2 regions of the Deinococcus fonticola genome follow, and region 2 is predicted to be linked to the other one. Evidence: riboswitches for the same ligand, from Rfam matches in the RefSeq annotation. Region 2 holds a riboswitch; the other holds the start of a gene.
What was found. A riboswitch is a leader RNA that binds a small molecule or an ion and turns the genes downstream of it on or off. The one in region 2 is predicted to bind thiamine pyrophosphate.

Region 1: it holds a riboswitch for thiamine pyrophosphate, as region 2 does, so the genes downstream of both, E5Z01_RS04480 (thiamine ABC transporter substrate-binding protein) here and thiC (phosphomethylpyrimidine synthase ThiC) in region 2, are expected to answer to the same signal.

Annotation. Positions count from the first base shown of each region.
Region 1 covers NZ_SMMH01000005.1:42,575-53,784, forward strand. The annotation lists gene E5Z01_RS04450 (ABC transporter permease) at 1-866, opposite strand, end outside; gene E5Z01_RS04455 (ABC transporter permease) at 866-1,903, opposite strand; gene E5Z01_RS04460 (ABC transporter substrate-binding protein) at 2,055-3,767, opposite strand; gene E5Z01_RS04465 (thioesterase family protein) at 4,015-4,479, shown strand; gene E5Z01_RS04470 (GMC family oxidoreductase) at 4,471-6,459, opposite strand; gene E5Z01_RS04475 (c-type cytochrome) at 6,657-7,418, opposite strand; gene E5Z01_RS04480 (thiamine ABC transporter substrate-binding protein) at 7,722-8,780, opposite strand; TPP riboswitch at 8,828-8,928, opposite strand; gene E5Z01_RS04485 (CynX/NimT family MFS transporter) at 9,251-10,417, shown strand; gene E5Z01_RS04490 ((4Fe-4S)-binding protein) at 10,488-10,949, shown strand; gene E5Z01_RS04495 (GNAT family N-acetyltransferase) at 10,959-11,210, shown strand, end outside.
Region 2 covers NZ_SMMH01000002.1:62,849-74,058, reverse strand. The annotation lists gene thiE (thiamine phosphate synthase) at 1-52, opposite strand, end outside; gene thiC (phosphomethylpyrimidine synthase ThiC) at 162-1,979, opposite strand; TPP riboswitch at 2,192-2,305, opposite strand; gene E5Z01_RS01690 (hypothetical protein) at 2,426-3,127, opposite strand; gene rpoB (DNA-directed RNA polymerase subunit beta) at 3,391-7,173, shown strand; gene E5Z01_RS01680 (DNA-directed RNA polymerase subunit beta') at 7,403-11,210, shown strand, end outside.

The sequences.
Region 1 (11,210 bases), on a different contig from region 2:
CCCCACTCGCTGAAGCCCGGCTCGAAGCCCAGGCCCAGGAAGGACAGGGCGGCGACGCCGAGCGGCACGGTCGCCAGGTCAAGCACCGCCAGGGTGAACACCGTAGTCAGGCTGTTGGGAATCACGTGCTTGGCGATCTGGCGCCAGTCGCTGGCCCCCAGACCACGGGCAGCGTCCACATACTCCAGTTTGCGGGTCTTCAGCACATCACCACGAATGAAGCGGGCGTAGGCAGCCCAACCGGCCACGGTGTAGGCCACGATGATGGGCAGGGTGGGGTCTCCGCCAGGGTTGTTGGCCCGCATGATGGTCAGGATGACGACCGTGAGCACCAGACCAGGCATGGCGAAAATCACGTCGATGAGGCGCTGAATGGCATTGTCCACCCAGCCGCCGTAATACCCGCTGATGGCCCCGATGATGATGCCGACCAGCAGGGTAATGCCCACGATGATGAAGGACATTTTCAGGGCGGTACGGGTGCCCCAGATCAGGCCGTAGAAGATGTTGTAGCCGTTGACCGTACCGAAGATGGCTTGCTGGCTGGGCGGGCTGGGTTCCTGCGAAAAGCTGAGGCGCTCCATCTTGTAACAGCTCTGCGGCGGGGCCAGAACGGCCTTCCAGAAGGGGGCGCCCAGCGGGTTGTACACCTGATTGGCGCTGGTCATGTTCAGGTCACGCAGGCAGTTGCCGCTGGGCTTGGCGATCAGCGGCGCAAAAATAGCCATCAGCAGGAACAGCAGCATGATCGCCAGGCCACTGAGGGCCAGCGGGTTGCGGCGCAGCTTACGAATGCCGGGACTGTGCCAGAAATTCGCCCAGCGGTCGGCTTTGGGCAGCGAAACGGGCTTTTGGGCAGTGGTCATCAGTCGAACCTCACGCGCGGGTCGACCAGACCGTACAGGATGTCCACGACGGTACTCATGACCACAACGAGAAGGGCGGAAAGCAGGGTGAACCCCATCACGCCGGCCAGGTCGAGTTGCTGCGCGGACTGCACGAACCACTGCCCGATGCCGGGGTAAGCGAAGATGGTCTCGGTAATGATGGAACCGCCCAGCAGGCCGATCACCAGCAGGCCGCCCTGGGTCACGATGGGCAGCAGGGCGTTGCGGCGGGCGTGTTTTCTGTTCACGATGCGCTCGGCCAGGCCCTTGGCGCGGGCAGTGCGCACGTAATCGCTGTTCAGAACTTCCAGCATGTTGTTGCGCATGACCAGGACGATGCTGGCACTCAGTACCGTAATGAGGGTCAAGGCCGGCAGCATCATGTGGCGCAGCACGTCGAAGGTGATTTTCCATTCGCCGTGCAGGGCCGCGTCCAGGCTGAGCATCCCGGTGATGCGTTTGGCGCCGCCCAGATCATAGTCGCCCACCAGGAATTCGTTCATGGTTTCCAGCCGGCCTGGCCCCGGTGCCCAGCCCAGGTAGGCGTAGAACACCGCCAGCAGCACGATCCCCAGCACGAAGGTGGGGACGCTGTAACCGATGGTCACGAACACCCGGATCAGTTGATCCAAAAACCTGTCTTTATGTAGAGCGGCCAGGGTGCCCATCCAGATGCCGAACAGCAGGATGGGAATGGCGGTCACCAGGGTCAGTTCCACGGTGGCGGGCAGACGCTCCTTGATGGTCTCGTTCACGTCCTTGCCGCTGGCGCGGCTAAAGCCCAGGTCGCCCTTCAGGGTACTGCTGGCCCAGCGGGCGTACTGCTGCGGAAAGGGGTCACGCAGGCCGTACTGGTTGATGATGGCTTCCATGCGCGTGGCCTGCTGCTCACTGCGGATGTAAGGGGCGGCGCGTTGCTCGGGCGTCAGCAGCTGGGTGAGGCCGATGACGATCAACGACAACACGAGCATGACCAGCGGGATCTGCGCCAGTCGTCGAATTACGAAATTCAGCATGTCGGTTTCAATTTCACTCTCTTTTTATGGGGTTTTGCAAGGGTTCAGCGGGGGGACAATCCCATTGCGGAATATCCCGCCCGCTGAGCGGACAAACGTCAGTTTACGTCGTGAAGCCCTGGCCTTTTAAAGCCTCAGACTTTCTTAAGGCTTACTTCTTCGTGAGGCCGCTCCACTCCAGGTCGGTCATGGGGTTATAGGTGGCCTTGGTCAGGCCTTCACCGCTAAGGCGGTCACTGTAGAAGATCCAGGCCACAGGCGCCGGCATCAGAATGTACAGCGCCTGGTCATAGGCGCGGTTACCGATCTTGGTGTACAGGTTGTTGCGGATGGTGGCGTTCACGCTGGTGCGGGCCTGCTCGTTCCAGGCGTCGATCTGGGCGTCCTTGATGGCCGAGCCCGAAGCGTAGAAGCCGCTGCTGCCGTAGAAGGTGTTGATGAAGTTGTCCGGGTCGGCGTAGTCGGGTGCCCAGCCGATAAACAGCATGGGCAGTTCGCCCGCGTTGCGTTCCTTGAGCAGGTCGCTCCACTGCTTGGGCTGGATGTTGATCTTGAACTTGGGGTTGATCGCTTCGACGTTCTTCTTCAGGATTTCCAGCGCGATCTGCGAGGTGGGGGTGTTGGCGCGGTAGGCGGCGTTCAGCACGAAGCCGTTTTTCCACACGTCGCCGCCCCAGGCCTTCTTGAAGGCTTCGGCGGCTTTCTTGGGGTCGAATTCGTACTTCTTGACCTTGGCGTTGTAACCGGGGAAGCTGTCGGGCAGGGCCATGGTGCGCTGGGTGGCTTTGCCCTTGTAGACGTCCTGGGCGAACTGGTCGTAGTTGAAGGCGTAGCTGAAGGCGCGGCGCACGTTCACGTCGGTGAAGAAGTTAGCGGGGATGCCCTTACCGTCCAGCTTGCCGCTGCCGATGTAGTCCTTGCCCTTGATGTTCCAGTTCATGAAGATGGCGGGCGCGGAGGTGTTGGGCAGGTCGTCGACCCAGGTGATGCCGGGCTTGCCCTTGATCTGGGCTTCGTCGACGGTGCGGCTGGCTCCCTCGATGCGGTCGGCGTCGCCGCGCAGCAGCGCCTGCTGGCGGGCAGCCAGTTCGGGCACCTTCTGGCGGATCACGTTCTTGATGCTGGGTTTCTTGCCCCAGTAGCCGTCGAACGCGGTGAACAGCATGGTATTGGCATCCTGGCGCACCATGCGGTAGGGGCCGGTGCCGTTGGGCTTCTTGCTCAGGTCGCTGCCCTGCATTTCCTTGCCGGCCCAGGACTGCCAGTCCTTCTCGGTGCCGCTCCAGTCGTTCAGTTTGGTGGTGTACTCCTTGCTGACGATGGCCTGGCCGGGGAAGGCCAGCTTGGCCAGGAAGGCCGGGTCGACCTTGGGCAGCGTGAACACCAGCTGGCCGGCAGCGTTGCACTTCACGGCATTGCTGATCTTGGCCCAGGTGACGCTCTTGTCGTCCTTACCGTTGCTGGGGGTGCCCAGCAGGCCTTCGCTCAGGAACCACTGGCCCGACTCGCCGCCGTTGATCACCAGGTTGCGGCGGAAAGTGTACTCGGCGTCGGCGCAGGTGAAGGTGTCGCCGTTGTGGAACTTGACGTTCTTGCGCAGGTCGAAGGTGTAGGTCTTGCCGTTGTTGGTGATGCTCCACTTGGTCGCCAGGCGGGGCTCCAGCTTGGTGAGGCTGGCCCCGGGGTAGGACACCAGGGTCTCGTACAGGTTGGCAATAATGCCGGAGGAGGCCGTGTCGTAAGCAGACTCGGGGTCGAGGGTGGGGATGTCCCCGGCCGACTGAATGACGTAAGTGTCGGCGGGCGTGGCGGCCAGGGCGGCACCGGCGAACAGCAGGGAACTGAGAACGAGCAGTTTCTTCATATCCTTATTTCTCCTATGGATGAATCCGGATGTCACGGGCCAATGAGCTGGCCGTGCACCGGTTCGTGTAGTGAGCAGCGTGAATATACAATGTCCGCCATTTGGCGTATATGCCCCGCCGCCCAATTCCCCCCACCGGCCCCTCACGCACCCCCCATAAAGCGCGGCCTTCTCTTGGACTCTTCCCTTACACTGGCTTCCCTTAGACTGGCTTCCCTTAGACTGGCTTCCCTTAGACTGGGCGTCGATGCATTCCATCCCTGAGGGCCACAGCGTGACGCTGGACATCCTGGTCACCGACGACATGACCGTCCATTTTCATGAACTGGGGCAGGGCCCCGGCCACCCGGTGTACTCGACTTACTGGCTTGCCCGGCACTTCGAGGAAGCCGGGCGCAAACTGCTGCTGCCTTTTCGGGAAGAGGGCGAGGAAGGCGTGGGCACGTTCGTGGAGGTGCAGCACCTGGCCTCGGCATTGCCGGGCATGCGGGTCACGCACGTGGCGACGGTAGAAAGCGTGGAGGGCCGCCGCCTGACCTGCACCATCAGCGCCACCAGCGAACTGGGCGACCTGATCGCCACCGGCCGCACCGGGCAGTACGTGACGCTGGAGGCGAAGCTGGAACGCAACTTCGGGGCGCTGCGTGAACGCTGGGCCGCCCATCAGCAGCAAAGAGACGTTTCCTCAGAAAGCGGCGGGCCGTCAAGCTGACGGGCGCCCGGCGCTGGCCCGCTGCGCGATGAAGCGTGAGGTGCGCCGGGCCAGTGCCATGACCGTCAACATGGGGTTGGCGCCGCTGGCCGAGGGAAAGGCGCTGGTGTCCCCGATCCATACGCCCGGCACGCCGTGCAGTTCGCCGCTGGGGTCGGCCACGCTGGTGCGCGGGTCGCGGCCCAGGCGGGCACTGCCCATCTGGTGGGCGCTGAAAACCGGGTGCCCGCCCTGCCCGATGTTCAGGGTGCGCCACTCGCCGATGGCGGCTTCCAGGTCTTCGCCGCGCCGCCACGGTTCAGCCCGGTCGGTCAGGGGATAGATGGTGTGCGCCCCCGCCGCCTCCAGGATACGGGCCACCGTCGCCTGACCCAACCAGTAATTGTCGACATCGACCGGATCGGTGACGCTGTAGGTGATGACCGGCTCGCCGTTTTCACCCAGCGTGACCTGCCCGGCCCCCCGGTCGCGCGTCAGGTGAATGAGGCTTACGGCGTTCGCCTGCTGCGCCATGCGTTCCTTATGGTCGGCGGCGTTGAACCACGGGGCCGCCACCGCGTAGAGGCCGGTGGTGTACTGAATGGTTTCCACCAGAAACCCGTACCCGCCCGCGCGGCCCTGAAACTCGTCCATGATGGTGCCCTGCGTGGCTCCCCACCAGCCCCGCTGATCGTGGTCGAACAGGCCAGCCAGCGCCCCGCATGGGTGCAGGTGCAGGTGCTGCCCCACCGCCGGCCCGCCCAGCCCCGAGCGCAGCAGCAGGGCGGGGGTCTCCAACGCGCCGCAGGCCACCACCACCTGCGGCGCGTGTACCGTGAAGGACAGCGGGGTGCGGTCGGCAGAAGACTCGCCAGCAGCGTGCCCCCCGACCAGAACGCCACTGGCCACGCCTTCCTGGGTCAGGATGCGTTCGGCCTTCACGCCCTCGACAATGACGGCTCCGCGCTGCTGGGCGTCTTTCAGGTACGTTTTGGCGGTGCTCTGCTTGCTGCCGGTGGCGTCCCCGAACCCGCAGTGCCCGGCGTGCTGCGGGTCGTGCAGGCGCGGGTCGGCGTTGCGGTAAGCGCGCTTGAAGCTGTACCCGAGGCGCAGCGAACCCTCGATCAGGCGCTGGTGCGTGCCGTTCGATTCGCTGCAGTCGTTGTTCGCCTGAATCCGCCGCATCACCGCCCGCAGGTCGCCCTCGAATTCCGGGGTGTTCAGCCCGCTCAGGCCGGCCCCCGCCCATTCCTGGCGCACCTCGGCGGGCGTCGGGACGCAGTTCATCCAGTTGCCCACGGTGCCGCCCCCCACCGCCTGACCGGCGATCAGCGACACGTTGCCGTCGGCGGTGGTGGTGAAGCCGCCGTGCCAGTAGATGTTGCGGTAGGCCCACAGTTCGGACTGGCCCAGTTCGGCATCCGCAAAGTGGCGGCCCCTGTCCAGCACCACCACCTTCAGGCCCTGCCCGGCCAGTTCGCCGGCGATGACCCCCCCGCCCGCGCCGGAACCGATCACCACCACGTCCGCGTGCATGTCCTGCCCGGCTTGCGGCACGGTGACGGTCAAATCCCGCTGGGTCTGTGCGCCCTGGAAGGTCGGGCCGGCGTAGGCGAACTGCTTCCAGGTGGGGTTCAGGCCGTCCTCGCCCACCTGCGCGTAGCCCAGCATCAGCGTCAATTGACGCAGCGCCTCCAGGCCACGGGCAGCGCGGGGGTCGCGCGACAGCAGGCGTAGGACACCTTCGCGCACTTTCAGGGGCGTGCGCTCCAGCTTTTGAACGAAGCGCAATTTGTCCAGCAGTTCCAGCAGGCCCGCGCGGTCGCTGGCGGGCAGGTCGGCAATCACGCCCTCGGCGGCGGCCGGCACGCCCAGCGTCCGGGCCGAGTGGGCGTAGAACCCGTGCGGATCGTCGCGGCGGTTCAAGGCGGGCAGAAAGGTGTCCATCAGGGCGGCCAGCGTGCGGCGCTGCGGGTCAGTCAGGGTATCGAGCTGGGTCAAGGCCGTCTCCTTGTGCGAACAGGGCAAATTTTTTGAATCTGGTACAAAAAATCTAGCGCATTTGCCGAAAGAAGACGGATGGCCCAGCGTCCACGGGAGGTCACCCGCCGACTGGCCCCCGCGCCTGCCACACAAGAAAACCGCCCCCACAGCAGCTTCAGGCAGGGGGCGGAGCAACCAGCCTAACAGCCTGGGCGTCAGCGCATGCTGCTGAGGTAAGCCGCCAGGTCCTTCAGGTCGCCGTCAGAAAGGGGTTTCAGGACAATGCGCATGGCTTCGGGCGCGACGATGCCGCCAAAACTGGGCGCGTCACGGAATTCGTGCAGGATGTTCAGGCCGTACCCGGGCGAGAGGTTGGTGACGCTGGCGACCTCGTTGTCGCTGACGCCGCGCCCGTCTGCGCCGTGGCACACCTGGCAGGCCACCACGTTGCGCCCAGCGTCGCCACTCAGGAACAGTTTCTCGCCCCGGGCGCGGGCGTCCGCGTCGGCCTTCCAGGCCGGGCCGGGTTGCAGCGGCGTGTAGTACGCCGCCAGGTCGGCGATGTCCTGATCGGACAGTCTGGCCGCCACGCCCTGCATCACCGCGCTGGGCCGCAGTTTCGCCCGGAAGGCCGCCAGTTGCAGGTGCAGGTAGGGCGTGATCTGCCCGGCCAGCCCGGGAACGTCCGCCTTCGTACTCACGCCGCCCGCCCCGTGGCACTGCTGGCAAGCGCCCTCGTGCAGGGCCTTGCCCCGCGCCGCGTCAGGAGGCCCGAACTTCAACGCGAGCGGATTGCCACCCGCTGCCGGTGCCGTGGGTGGCGGCGCGGCAGACGGGCTGCCCTGTGCTTGCATGGTGGACGCCTGCATGCTGGAGTGCCCCTGCATGGTGGCCGGGCCACTCATATACATGCAGGCACTCAGGAGCAGAGGAAGGGGAAACAGGGCCAGCCACTGGACACGTTGACGGGTGGGCATACGAACCTCCACAGGACGAGAAGGACGGGCACGCAGGTGAGGCGGGACTTCTCTCCCAGCTTAATAGGAAAAGAAGTTACTTTCTGGATCAGGTTCAAGTGGACATTCGATGCAGCGGCTCCTGAGCCAGGCCCTTCTGTCTCCTTCATCAGCACGGTGTAACAAGCTCCACCACCAAGGTGTACGTCGCCCCCCTTTCAGAAGCTCCGGAAGGCAAGGAGCTGGATTGGTCGGAGCACGTCACAGCCGGACAGCAGACGAAAAGATGAGGCAGGAGAACTGCCCCATCTTCTTCACTTCGGTTCAGCGGGCGCGCAGGACGTGACTTACCCAGGCGTCGACCAGGCGCTGCGGGTTGCTCGTCAGGCCCGGCTTCACCTCGGAGAGTCTGGGTTCGTCGGCGAACTTGAACACCGGGTCGAGTTTCGTGCCCTTCACCGCTGGGTAAATCCACATGCGGGTGGGAATGTCGGCCTGCACGGCGCTGCCGAGCATGAAATCCACGAACTTGCGGGCCAGGGCGGGCTGCCTGGCGCCCCGCAGGATGCCCACGCCTTCCAGTTGCAGCCAGGTGCTGCCGGGCAGGAACAGGTTGGCGGTGGGAGCCTGCGCCGGCAGTTTCGCGGGGTTGTAGCCGTCGGCGTAGAACACCTCGGCGGCGGGGCTGCTGGCGTAACTCAGGACGATGGGGTACTTGCCGCCGTTTCTGCTGAAGTCCTTGTAATAGGCGTCACTCCAGCCGCGCGTGACCTTCATGCCGTTCGCCCGCGCCTCGCGCCACCACGACCAGGCGCCAGCCTCTCCGTAGTGATTGACGGTCGCCAGCAGGAACGCCAGACCGGGACTGCTGGTGGCGGGGCTCTGCACCACCGTCAGTTTCGCGTACTCGGGTTTCTTCAGGTCATCCAGCGTTTTCGGCAGGGGCAGGCCCGTTTTGGCCAGGGCCGCCCGGTCGTAATTCAGGGCCACGAAGCCGTAATCCACGGTGTTCAGCGCCCCCGCCTCGTCCAGACGGTAGGCGGCCGGCACTTTGCTCAGGTTCGGAGACTGGTACGCGGTGAGCAGGTTCATCTGCTTCGCCCGGCCCAGCAGGCTGTTGTCCAGCCCGTACACCACGTCGGCCAGCGGAGCGCGGCGCGTCAGCACCAGGCGGTTCAGGAGTTCCCCGGCATCGCCGCCCTTCACGAAGCGCACCTTCGCGTTGTTCGCCTTCTCAAACTGCGCCACCAGTTTCTTGTCCACGTCGAAACTGTCGTGGGTGATCACCGTCAGGGTCGTCTGAGCATTCGTCGTCTGGGCATTTGTCGTCTGGGCACTTGCCACGCCCAGCATCAGCAGGGCCGAAAACAGCAGTTTACGCATAAAAAATCCCCCTCGCGTCACGAGAGGAAAGAGGTGTGGGCACTCGTTTTACAGCCCGGTCACGCTCCCTCCGCCGGAATAACCCGGTTCAGGTTCCTTGGGTATGGTCTCAGCCCCCTTGTTGCAGAAGGCACCCCAGGTGACGCAATGGGAAGGATACCAGAGGGTGTCAGCGTGTGTCCGGCTGGGCTGACAATTCAGGGGCGGAGGCCAGGACGGTCGTGGCGCAGCCGCTCGCTCCCATCAGGGCTGGAGGCGACCCGACCAGACCGTCCCGGGCCTTTGACACCGCCAGAATTCGACGGTGCTCAAGCTGGCGGTCAGGGGGAACGTCCTCCCCGGCCCGTGGCAAGGCCCTGAAGTTCACCTGCGCTGTTCGGCCCAGCAGAACGCTGAATTTAGATAACCCACGTCTGGGCGCGTGAAATCGCTTACCCTGAGCGTATGTCGATTTGTAGCTGGGCGAGGTGGTGACGCCCCGCAACCGCGCCACTCCCCTGCTGCTGATCACGGGCGTGCTGCTGGTGGCGCTTAACCTGCGTCCGGTGATCGCGGCGTTCGAGCCGCTGCTGGCGCAGATTCAGACCGAGCTGGGCGTGAACGCGGCGACGGTCAGTCTGTTGATGTCCGTTCCGCTGCTGTGCTGGGGCGCCTTCGCGCTGCTGGCCCCGCTGTTCGTGCGTTCGCGCAGTGCCGAGGCGGTCATCCTGGGGTGCCTGGCAGTCATTGGTACCGGCGCCCTGCTGCGAACCGGGCCGAGTTTCGCGTGGATTCTGGTGGGCACGGTGCTGGTCGGGTCGGGCATTGCAGTGGTGAACGTGCTGCTGCCCAGCCTGCTGCGCCGCGATTTTCCGGAACGGCTGGGGCTGATGACGGGCCTGTACACCACGGCGGTGGTGGGCGGGGCGGCCATCGCGTCGGCGGCCTCGGTGCCGCTGCGAAACGCCTTTCAGGGATCGTGGCGGGCGGCGCTGGGGTTCTGGGTGCTGCTGGCCGTGCTGGGCGCGGCGGCGTGGTGGCCCGCGGTACGCGGTCGCCCGGAGCGGTCGGGCTTACAAACCGCTGCGGGCGTCAGCATCTGGCACAACCCGGCCACCCTGCCGGTCACGGCGTTCATGGGCGCGCAGAGCATGGTGTTCTTCATCTGGATGACCTGGTTGCCCCGCCTGCTGGTCGATCAGGGCCTCAGCAGCACCCAGGCCGGGTTGCTGCTATCGGTGGGCAACATCGTGCAGTTGCCGTTCAGCCTGTACGTGCCGATTCTGGCGTCCAGGTTGCCCAGCGTGCGCCCGCTGGTCGTGGCCCTGAGCGCCTGCGTGGCGGCCGGCTTGCTGGGCCTGCTGCTCGCGCCGGGTGCTCCCCCGCTGGTGTGGGCCTTGCTGCTGGGCATCGGCTCGGGCAGCGCCTTTCCGCTGGCGCTGTACCTGATCGCGCACCGTGCCAGGAGCGCCGCCGAAGCCCCCAACCTGTCCGCGGTGGCGCAGGGCTGCGGTTACCTGTTCGCGGCCACGGGCCCCGTGCTGTTCGGCGCGGTTCACGACCTCACCCACGGCTGGCACGCCCCCCTGCTGCTGCACCTGGCCCTGACCGCCCTGATGCTGGTCACGGGCCTGTGGGCCAGCCGGGAATTCACCTGAGGTTGATGCCTCCCCGAGGCCTTCCATTTTGTGTGGCATGACCGGGTTTATATGGGGTTTACACTACGGCATGACTGACCCGAAGTCACACTGGGGCAAGGCGTACACGGACGACGACATCACCGTCTACTACGACGCTGGGCGCTGCATTCACTTTGCCGCGTGTGTGCGTGGTCTGCCGCAAGTGTTCAACCCGAAGGCAAAACCGTGGATCAGGGCGGACGCTGCGCCAGCCGAGCAGATTGCCGGGGTGGTGCGCCGTTGCCCCACGGGCGCCCTGCATTACGAATTGAAGAACGGCCCCGCCGAGTCACCCGAACCCACCAGCGTGGAGGCGCGCGAGAACGGCCCGCTGTTCCTGCGGGGTGACCTGACCATTGCCGCACCTGACTCAGCCACGCCCGGCGGTGAGGTCAAGGACACCCGCGCGGCCCTGTGCCGTTGCGGCGGCAGCAGCAACAAGCCTTTCTGTGATGGCACGCACCGCAACGGCTTCCAGGCCGAAGGCGGCCAGAAACTCAACACTGCGTGAGGAGCAAGCATGACTGAACTCAGGAAAAACGACGAGAAAAGCCGTTACGAAATCCTGCAAGGCGGGCAGGTGGTGGGTTTTGCGGAATTCCGCCCTGTCGGCGACGCGGTCATGCTGCCGCACACCGAAATCGAGCAAGGCCACGAAGGGGAAGGCCTGGGCAGTCAACTGGCGAAATTCGCCCTGGATAACGTGAAGACCGAGGGCAAGCGGGTGATTCCCATGTGCCCTTTCATTGCCGGGTACATTCGCAGGCACCCG
Region 2 (11,210 bases):
GCGTGGCGACGAGGTACAGCACGCCCAGGGGCCGCGTAGGATTCGCCTGCATTCCTGCACATCCGGGAACAACGCCCGAATGTCCATCCATTCCGCCGAACCCTTTGGTTGCGGCTCGCGCTGCTCGGGAAACCATCTGCGATGTTTCCGGCAATTTTTCCTCAGTCATCGGCGCCCACCGCGTCGGTGTACAGTTCGCCGCCCGACTCGCGGAACTCGCGGGCCTTGGCCTCCATGCCGGCCAGCACGTCGGCGGCGCGGATGTCCTGGCTGAGTTTCATGGAGCAGAAGTGCGGGCCGCACATGGAGCAGAAGTGCGCGGTCTTGGCGGCTTCGGCGGGCAGGGTTTCGTCGTGCAGGGCGCGGGCGCGTTCCGGGTCGAGTGAAAGGTTGAACTGGTCCTGCCAGCGGAATTCGAAGCGGGCCTTGCTGAGCGCGTTGTCGCGGGCCTGCGCTCCGGGGTAGCCCTTGGCGAGGTCGGCGGCGTGCGCGGCGATCTTGTACGCCATGAGACCCTCGCGCACGTCGTTCTTGCCGGGCAGGCCGAGGTGTTCCTTGGGCGTGACGTAGCAGAGCATGGCCGTGCCGTACCACGCGATCTGCGCGGCGCCGATGGCGGACGTGATGTGGTCGTAGCCGGGAGCGATGTCGGTGGTGAGCGGCCCCAGGGTGTAGAAGGGCGCTTCTTTGCACACGTCGAGCTGGCGGGTCATGTTCTCGCGGATGAGCTGCATGGGCACGTGCCCCGGCCCCTCGATCATGGTCTGCACGCCGTGCTCCCACGCGACCGTGGTGAGTTCGCCCAGGGTGTCCAGTTCCGCGAACTGCGCGGCGTCGTTGGCGTCCTCGATGCTGCCGGGGCGCAGGCCGTCCCCGAGGCTGAAGGTGATGTCGTACGCGGCCATGATCTCGCAGATCTCGCGGAAGTGCGTGTACAGGAAGTTCTCCCGGTGGTGCGCCAGGCACCATTTCGCCAGGATGCTGCCGCCGCGCGACACGATCCCGGTGCGGCGGCGGGCGGTCAGCGGAACGTGGGCGAGGCGCACCCCGGCGTGAATGGTGAAGTAGTCCACGCCCTGCTCGGCCTGCTCGATCAGCGTGTCGCGGTACAGGTCCCAGGTAAGCTCCTCGGGCTTCCCACCGACCTTCTCCAGCGCCTGGTAGATGGGCACGGTGCCGATGGGCACGGGGCTGTTGCGCAGGATCCACTCGCGGGTCTGGTGAATGAAGCGGCCCGTGGAGAGATCCATGACGGTGTCCGCGCCCCAGCGGGCGGCCCAGACCATCTTCTCGACCTCCTCCTCGATGCTGCTGGTCACGATGCTGGTGCCGAGGTTCGCGTTGACCTTCACGCGAAAGTTCCGGCCGATGACCGTGGGTTCGAGTTCCGGGTGGTTCACGTTCGCGGGAATCACGGCCCGGCCGCGGGCGACCTCCGCGCGCACGAATTCTGGGGTGATCTCGCGGGGGATGACCGCGCCGAAGGCCTCGCCGGGATGCTGCTGCGTCAGGTCGAAGCTGGCGTGCTGGCGCAGGGTCTCGCGCAGGGCCACGAATTCCATCTCGGGCGTGATCTCGCCCGCGCGGGCACGCTGCATCTGCGTGAATGCCTGCCCCGATCTGGCACGGCGGGGGGCGGGCACCGCCGGGAACGGCAGCGGGCCGTCCAGGTCGGCCTGGGCCGCGAAGCGGGGCGTGACCTCCAGGCGCGGGTCGTGCGCCAGCCAGGGCCGGGCGACGCTCAGGCCGCGTTCCAGGTCGATCTGCACGGTAGGGTCGGTGTACGGGCCGCTGGTGTCCGGCACGAGCAGGTCCGGGTTCGGGGTGCTGCGGGTCACGCCGCTCCACGCCTCGACCGTCGGCGTCTGGCGGATGGCGCGCACGGGCACGCGCACATCAGGATGAAGTTCTCCGGTCAGGAAGCGTTTCTCGCTGCCGGGAAAGGGCGTGGTGGACAGGATCTCGGGGTTCAGGGACATAGGGGGCCTCCAGGGGCACAACAGGCAGAGAAGCAAGGACACGGGCCGCAGCTCAAACGGCACGCCGGAAGTAGATTCAACGTCGGTTCAGATCAAAAAACATCGAGGGAGTGGCCTTTTCCCGGCTGCACCCGCTTCGCTTGTTCATTCAATAAAAAAGCCCTCCCCCTGAAAACATTCCGGAGGAGGGCGGCCCATGCAGGCATGCAGGAAGTCCGCTCACGTCAATCTTCCTCCGCTGGTGTTACCCAGTTCAGGTTCTAGGGTTAGGCCCGCTGGCCCTCTCAGCCCTCCGCACTGCGCGGAAAGCACCCCTGTTGACGTGACCGCAGTGTGCCACCCGAAAGCAAGCGGGTCAAGCGAAAGCCTGGACGCCGCAGCAAGTCAGGCAACCCGCAGGAATCACCCGCTGGAAAAAATAGAAGTCAGCGGGCGCAGCGTGGGGGCTACTTTGTCACGGAGACGGCGTCACTGAGCGGTCTCGCGTCCGGTGTCACCCAGTCGAAGCGCGTCATGAAGTACCCGCAGCTGTCCTGCCGCATGACGTAAACATAACGCTGCGTGAATTTCGGTTGCCCGAAGGCCTCCCACCCGCCGTGCGCTGCGCCGCAGCTGGGGCGACTGGGCTGGTCGAAGTGAATGGGGTCAACCCTGATCTCCGGTGTCAACGTCACACGCTGAAAGGACAGGCCGGCATCGTCCTCGGGACGAATCACGTCCTCCTGCGTGAACAGGGCCAGGTGACCAGACGGGCGGCTGATGATGAACGAGCCCCAGATCCAGACAGGTGGGTTCAGCTTCGGTGAGATCAGGGCGGTCGAGGACGAGATCATGGTTCCGGCCCCATTACTGTTGGTGTCGATCACCAGCACGCCATCCAGCAATTGAATGCCGAAAATGATGCTCACCTTCTTTTCCTGCCAGCGCAGCTTTCCGGCCTGCGTATGGGCGCTGAGAATGATGTCGTAACGAGGGGAATCACCTACCACCCGCACTGTTCCCGCCGGGACTTGCCAGCGGCAATCGACGGATTTTGCCGGACTGCTGTTGAGCGGGCAATTGAGAGAGGAGGTCACGTGCGGCCCCCCCTTTGCCTGCGCCAGGCCAAGCGTCATCAGCGCAGTCAGCAGCCATTGCCTCAGGTTCATGTCCTGAATTTAAGGGCCCCTTGTCACCAGGGCATCCGGCTTTAGCATGAGGATCAAGGCGAAGGTGTACCCAGGGCGCTTGCTTATTTGACCGTTTTTACATCAGCGCGTATACTGAAGTTTGGCTGACCATGATGGGTCATGCAGGAGTTCATTGATTAACGGATTCCACAAGTAGTTTTTTTGGTGTGGGACGCGGAAAGGTTTGCCGCGTGCCTGTTTTTGCCGTTTCCTGGCGGTGTTCTTTTTTCTCAGAGGTGTGCATGACGCAGAAAACTCCCCCCCGTATCGAGCGATTCGGCGAAATCAAGGAAGTCATCAATCTTCCAGAGCTGACGGAAGTGCAGGTGAACTCCTTCCGGGCGTTCCTTCAGGCCGACCGGGCCCCGGATCAGCGGGACAATGTCGGTCTGGAAAGTGCCTTCCGTGAAGTGTTTCCCATCGACGAGACCGAAAAAGGCCGCAGCACGGGCCTGGTGCTGGACTACCTGGAGTACCGCCTGGGCGAGCCGCCCTACAGCCCCGAGGAGTGCCGCGAGAAGGACCTGACCTACCAGGCGCCGATGTACGCCAAACTGCAACTGATTCATAAGGACAGCGGCCTGATCAAGGAAGACCAGGTGTTCTTGGGCGACCTGCCGCTGATGACCGAGGACGGCAGCTTCGTGATCAACGGGGCCGACCGCGTGGTGATCTCGCAGATTCACCGCAGCCCCGGCGTGTACTTCACCAGCTCCTACAAGGGCATCAAGAAGCTGTACACCGCCGCGATTATCCCGATGCCCAAGCGCGGTCCCTGGATCGAACTGGAGTTCGCGGGCGGCATCCTGGAAATGAAGGTCAACAAGCGCAAGTTCCCGGTGGCGATGCTGCTGCGCGTGCTGGGTTACGACGACGCCAGCCTGCGCGCGCTGTTCACCGAGTTCGAGCCCGAAGGCGCCGAGCTGCCCGAGGACAAGAGCGCGGGCATGGGCGCCGACGAGGCCCTGCTGCGCCTGTTCACGGTGCTGCGCCCCGGCGACCCCCCGAAGCGTGACAAGGCCATTCAGTACCTGTACGGCCTGCTGGCCGACCCGCGCCGCTACGATCTGGGCGAGCCGGGCCGCTTCAAGATGAACCGCAAGCTGGGCGTTGAGTCAGATGCCAGGACATTACTAACCTATATCAATGGGCGCTTTTACGACGAAGGCTTAATTACAACAATCAGATATCTTTTAGGTCTTACCAACCAAGATGCATCTTATGGGGCTAAGGTTGACAGCGCAATCAGTGCATCCTTTGATTTTTGGATTACGCGAGAAGTTCTTTCCTCAGAGAAGTCCATTGCAAATCTGATTAGTGATTTACAGGCTGCCGTCAAAGGCGGCGAATCAGCTAGAACGACCGATGATGCCTTAAGAAAATACATAGCCTCAAATAATATTAAGGAAAAGCTAGAAAAGGCGTTTGATAGCTGGTACGAAGGCTTCGTCAAGACCCTTAGTGATGGGGGTCAGGCAACAATGTCTAAATCGGAATTTCAAAGCAACAGACAAATCTATAAAGAACGTGTTGTAAATAGCGTGTACCGACTTTTGGACAATGTCGCCGCTGTTGGTTCTGACAATCAATTTAATGAGGACGACATCGACCACCTCGGCAACCGCCGCGTGCGCACCGTGGGCGAACTGCTGGCCGACCAGCTGCGCGTGGGCATGGGCCGCATGGCGCGTGGTGTGCGTGAGCGCATGCTGCTGGGCAACCCCGACGCCGCGACCCCCACCAAACTGGTGAACAACCGCCCGATCGTGGCGGCCATGCGTGAGTTCTTCGGACGCTCGCAGCTCTCGCAGTTCAAGGATCAGACCAACCCACTGTCGGATCTGCGCCATAAACGCCGTATCTCCGCGCTGGGGCCGGGCGGCCTGACCCGTGAACGCGCCGGTTTCGACGTGCGCGACGTGCACCGTACCCACTACGGGCGCATCTGCCCCATCGAGACGCCGGAAGGCGCGAACATCGGTCTGATTTCCTCGCTGGCCAGTTACTCCAAGGTGAACGACCTGGGCTTCATCATGGCGCCGTACCGCAAGGTGGAAAATGGCGTGGTCTCCGAGAACGTCGAGTACATGACGGCCGATATCGAAGACCGTTACACCATCGCCCAGGCCAACAGCCCGCTGAACGACGACAACACTTTCGGTGAGGAGCGCGTCCTGGCCCGCCGCAAGGGTGACCCGCTGCTGTACCACCCGGAAGAAGTCGAGTACATGGACGTCAGCCCGAAGCAGATCGTCTCGATCAACACTTCTCTGATTCCGTTCCTGGAGCACGACGACGCCAACCGCGCGCTGATGGGATCGAACATGCAGTCGCAGGCCGTGCCGCTGGTGCGCGCCGACAGCCCCGCCGTGGGCACCGGCGTCGAGCGCCGCGTGGTGACCGACTCCGGCACCAGCGTGGTCAGCGACGTGAATGGCCGCGTGACGTACGTGGACGCCCGCGCCATCCAGATCACCCTGACCGAGGACGCGCCCGACGTGAACCTGAACAAGGGCAACGTCCGCACCTTCGAGCTGGTGCGCTTCACCCGCAGCAACCAGGGCACCAACCTCGACCAGCACCCGATCGTCAAGACCGGGGATGAAGTCAAGGCCGGTCAGGTCATCGCCGACGGCCCTGCCAGCGACTTTGGCCGCCTGGCGCTGGGGCACAACATCACCATCGCCATCATGCCCTTCGACGGCTTCAACTTCGAGGACGCCATCTGCATCAACGAGGGCCTGGTGCGCCAGGACTTCTACACCAGCGTCCACATCGAGAAAGACGAGATCGAGGCCCGTGACACCAAGCTGGGGCCGGAAAAGATCACCCGCGACATCCCCGGTCTGTCTGAGGCCGCGCTGCGCGACCTCGACGAGGACGGCATCGTGCGCGTGGGCGCGGAAGTCAAGCCCGGCGATATTCTGGTCGGCAAGACCAGCTTCAAAGGCGAGAGCGAACCCACGCCCGAAGAACGCCTGCTGAGAAGCATCTTCGGTGAGAAGGCCCGCGAGGTGAAGGACACCTCGCTGCGCGTGCAGTCCGGTCAGGGCGGCATCGTGGTGAAGACCGTGCGCTTCCGCCGCGGCGACGAAGGCGTGGACCTGAAGCCCGGCGTGCGTGAAATGGTGCGCGTGTACGTGGCCCAGAAACGCCAGTTGCAGGTGGGTGACAAGGTCGCCAACCGCCACGGCAACAAGGGCGTCGTCTCCAAGATCATGGCCCCCGAGGACATGCCCTACCTGGAAGACGGCACGCCCGTGGACATCGTGTTCAACCCGCTGGGTGTGCCCTCGCGCATGAACCTGGGCCAGATTCTGGAAACCCACCTGGGCGAAGTGGCCCGCCTGACGGGTCAGAAATTCGAGACCCCGGTGTTCGACTCCGTGACCGAGGCGACCATCAAGGAAATGTTGGAAGTCGCCGCCGCCGAACGCCTCCAGAAGCGCAAGGACGAGGGCTTCGAACTCGACAAGCGCGAAATCGAGGTGCTGGAACGCGGCGCGAAACTGGGCGTCATCGACCCGCCGCAGGGCGATTACGAAAAAGCTCAGATGCAACTGAGCCGCACCGGCAAGAGCATCCTGTTCGACGGACGCACCGGCGAACCCATCAGCGGCCCTGTGGTGGTCGGCATCATGTACGTCATGAAGCTCTACCACATGGTGGAAGACAAGCTGCACGCCCGCTCCACCGGCCCCTACAGCCTGATTACCCAGCAGCCCCTCGGCGGGAAGGCCCAGTTCGGCGGACAACGCTTCGGCGAAATGGAAGTGTGGGCGCTCGAAGCCTACGGCGCAGCGCACGTGCTTCAGGAAATGCTGACCATCAAATCCGACGACATCGACGGACGCGACGCCGCCTACCAGAGCATCGTCAAAGGCGAAGAAGTCTCCGGCAGCACCATCCCCGAATCCTTCAAGGTGCTGGTCAAAGAGCTGCACTCCCTCGGCCTGGACGTGGAAGTCCTCGACCAGAACGACCGGAACGTGGACATCTTTGAAGGCATGATGCCGAAACGGTAAGCATGAAAAGAAGCAGTGCGGTTTTCGACATCATCTTCAATGCAACGATGATCGTGATATTTGCTGGACTGCTTATTTCTGTCTTAGTCGCAAAGAGGTCTGAGCCAATTCTTTATATCTCACCCAGCGTTTTTATCGTTTTGCAGACGATCTGGCTCATGAGATCAATCAGACGATTACGAGAAGAAAGGCGCTAAAACTCAAGGTTCTTTCAATAACAGGAGTTTGAATGAAGGACTTTAACAAAGTTCGTATCGCCATCGCCAGTCCGGAGAAAATCCGCGAGTGGAGCTTTGGCGAAGTTGAGAAACCGGAAACCATCAACTACCGCACGCTGAAGCCGGAGCGCGAGGGTCTCTTCGACGAGCGCATCTTCGGGCCGATCAAGGACTACGAGTGCGCTTGCGGGAAGTACAAGCGTCAGCGGTATGAAGGCAAAGTCTGTGAACGCTGCGGCGTTGAGGTGACGAGCAGCAAGGTGCGCCGTTACCGTATGGGCCACATCGACCTGGCGACGCCTGCCGCGCACATCTGGTACGTGAAGGACACGCCCAGCAAAATCGGCACGCTGCTCGACCTCTCGGCCGGACAGCTGGAAAAGGTGCTGTACTTCAGCTCCTTCCTGGTGACCGATCCGCGCAATGCCCAGAAGGACGGGCGCCCGCTGAAGCGCGGCGAACTGCTCTCGGACGACGAGTACCGTGAACTGCGTTTCGGGCGGCAGGAGACGTACACTGTTCCGAACGGTCAGGAAGCCGTCGTGCGTGACGGTGAGTACGTCACCCGTGGTCAGACGCTGGGCGGCAACGTGGTCAGCAAGATGGACGGTCTGGCGCAGTACCGTTTCCCGCGCCGCGCCGAGATCGCTTACGCCGAGAACGTCGAGGCCCTGCTGCCCGTGCCCGCCGAGATGCTGGTCGAGCAGGAGGCCTTCCGCGCCGGAGAAATCCTGGCCGAACTGGAAGCCGACGTGCAGGTCACCGCGCCGGTGGACGGTGTGGTGAACGTGCTGGAGATGGGCGAGGACAGCGTCATGCTGGAAATCCGTGAACGCGCGGAAGAAAGCGATGAAGAGGACGCCGCACCCTTTGGTGACGTGATCTCGCGCGTGTACGTGCCTCACGGCATGGACGTGAGCGTCGTCTACGGTGAAATCGTGGCGGCGGGCGACGTGCTGGCGACGGCCAAGAGCGGCAGCCGCCTGCGCGTGAGCCGCGACAGCAGCCTGTCGGGCGTCACTTTCCCCAAGAAGGGCGACGTGACCGTAAACGCCCACTGGACGCGCCGCGCCGAGTACCCCATCAACCCCACCATGCACGTGCTGGTCGGCGACGGCAGCCCCGTGAAGAAAGGCCAGAAAGTCGTGGGGGCCATCGACAAGGACGAAGAAATCACTGCCGAGGCCGACGGGGTCATCACGCTGCACGCGCCTGCCAGCATCATCGTGAGCAAAGCGAAAGTGTACACCTACAGCGACGAGCCCCTGGTGGTGAACGGTGACCGCGTCGAACCCGGTGACGAACTGGCCGACGAGGGAGGGTTGCGCAGCGAGATCTCGGGCCGCATCGAGATTGACCTGGTGCGCAAGCAGGTGCGCGTGATCGAGTCCTACGACTTCGACGCCAAGATGGGCGCCGAGTCCGTGAAGGAACTGCTCGACGACCTGAACCTGGACGAGCTGGAAGCGGAACTGTCCGAGCAGATGAAGGACTCTTCGCGCCACAAACGCGCCAAGGCCCGCAAACGGCTGGAAGTGACCCGCAGCTTCAAGGCCAGCGGCAACAACCCCACCTGGATGATCCTGAATACCGTTCCGGTGATGCCGCCAGACCTGCGCCCGATGGTGCAGGTGGACGGCGGACGTTTCGCCACGTCCGACCTGAACGACCTGTACCGCCGCCTGATCAACCGCAACAACCGCCTCAAGAAACTGATCTCGCAGGGCGCGCCGGACATGATCATCCGCAACGAGAAGCGCATGCTTCAGGAAGCGGTGGACGCCCTGATCGACAACGGCCGCCGCGGCAGCCCTGTGACTAACCCCGGTTCCGACCGCAGCCTGCGCAGCCTGACCGACCTGCTGGGCGGCAAACAGGGCCGTTTCCGCCAGAACCTGCTGGGCAAGCGCGTGGACTACTCCGGCCGCTCGGTGATCGTGGTCGGCCCGCAGCTGAAGCTGCACCAGTGCGGTGTGCCCAAGCGCATGGCGCTGGAGCTGTTCAAACCGTTCCTGTTCAAGGTGCTCGAAGAGAAGGGCGAAGTCACCAACATCAAGCAGGCCCGCAAGATGCTCGAACGCTACCGCGACACCCGTGACAGCGTGTGGGACGCGCTGGAAGAGGTCATCGAGGACAAGGTCGTGCTGCTGAACCGCGCGCCGACCCTGCACCGACTGGGCATCCAGGCCTTCGAGCCGGTGCTGGTGGAAGGCCAGAGCATCCAGCTGCACCCGCTGGTCTGTGAAGCCTTCAACGCTGACTTTGACGGTGACCAGATGGCGATTCACGTGCCGCTGAGCGCCCAGGCGCAGGCCGAAGCCCGCATTCAGATGCTGTCGGCCCACAACCTGCTCTCGCCCGCCAACGGCGAGCCGAACGTGAAACCCAGCCGTGACATCGTGCTTGGCATCTTCACCCTGACCCAGCTGCGCAGGGACAACCTGGGCGCGGGCAGCAAGTTCGCGGACGAGCAGGAAGCCCTGAAGGCCTACGAGGACGGCAAGCTCCACCTGAACACCCCGATTGAGGTGAACGGCGTGGAAACCAGCCCGGGCCGCCTGCTGTACACCTTCTCCACGCCCGACGAAGCGATTCTGGCGGTGGATCAGGGCGTCATCGACTACCAGGATCACGTGCGCATTCGCCTGAACGGCGAGGTTCACGAAACCAGCGCCGGGCGCGTCACCTTCCGCCGCATGGTGCAGGAAGCGCTGGGCGTGCAGGGTCGCCTGGTCGATCAACTGGTCGACCTGAACACGGTGTACGAGAAAGACGCCCTGAAGGACATGGTCATGGCCTGCTTCAAGGAACTGGGCATCGAGGCCACCGCCGGTCTGCTCGACGGCCTGAAGGACAGCGGCTTCAAACTGTCCACCACCTCGGGCATCACCATCGGTATCGACGACATCGTGCTGCCGCCCAACAAGCCCGAACTGCTGGCCGAAGCCGACGCGAAACTCTCCGAGATCGAGCAGAACTACGAGTTCGGCTTCATGACTGATGAGGAACGCTACAAGCAGGTCGTGCAACTCTGGAACGACACGACGGACGCCGTGAAGAACGCTGTGTTCGAGAACTTCAGCCAGAACTACCCCTTCAACCCCCTGTGGATCATGTCCGCTTCGGGATCGCGCGGGAACCCGCAGCAGATCCGTCAGCTGGCCGGGATGCGCGGCCTGATGGCCCGCCCCGACGGCAGCACCATCGAAGTGCCGATTCGCGCCAGCTTCCGTGAAGGGCTGACCGTGCTGGAGTACTTCATCTCGACCCACGGGGCGCGTAAAGGTGGGGCCGACACCGCTCTGCGTACCGCCGACTCCGGTTACCTCACCCGTAAACTGGTGGACGTGGCCCACGAAGTCGTGGTGCGCGACGTGGACTGCGGCAGCACCGATTACACCGTGATTCCGCTGGGCGCCACCGACGAGCGCACCGGCGAATGGCGCACCCGCAAGGGCAGCGAAATCGAGACCAGCATCTACGGCCGCACCCTGACCAGCGACGTGGAACTGAGCGACGGCCGCGTGATTCCCGAAGGCGAGATGCTCTCGCTGGAAGACGTGAAAGCGATTACCAGGGACGCCAAGAGCCTTCAGGAAGTATTCGTCCGCACACCGCTGAACTGCAAGGTCAAGGCGGGCGTGTGCCAGAAGTGCTACGGGTACGACCTCTCGCAGGCCAAACCCGTCAGCATGGGCGAAGCGGTGGGCGTCGTGGCCGCCGAATCCATCGGTGAACCCGGCACGCAGCTCACCATGCGTACCTTCCACACCGGCGGGATCGCCGGCGGCGGCGACATCACCATGGGTCTGCCCCGCG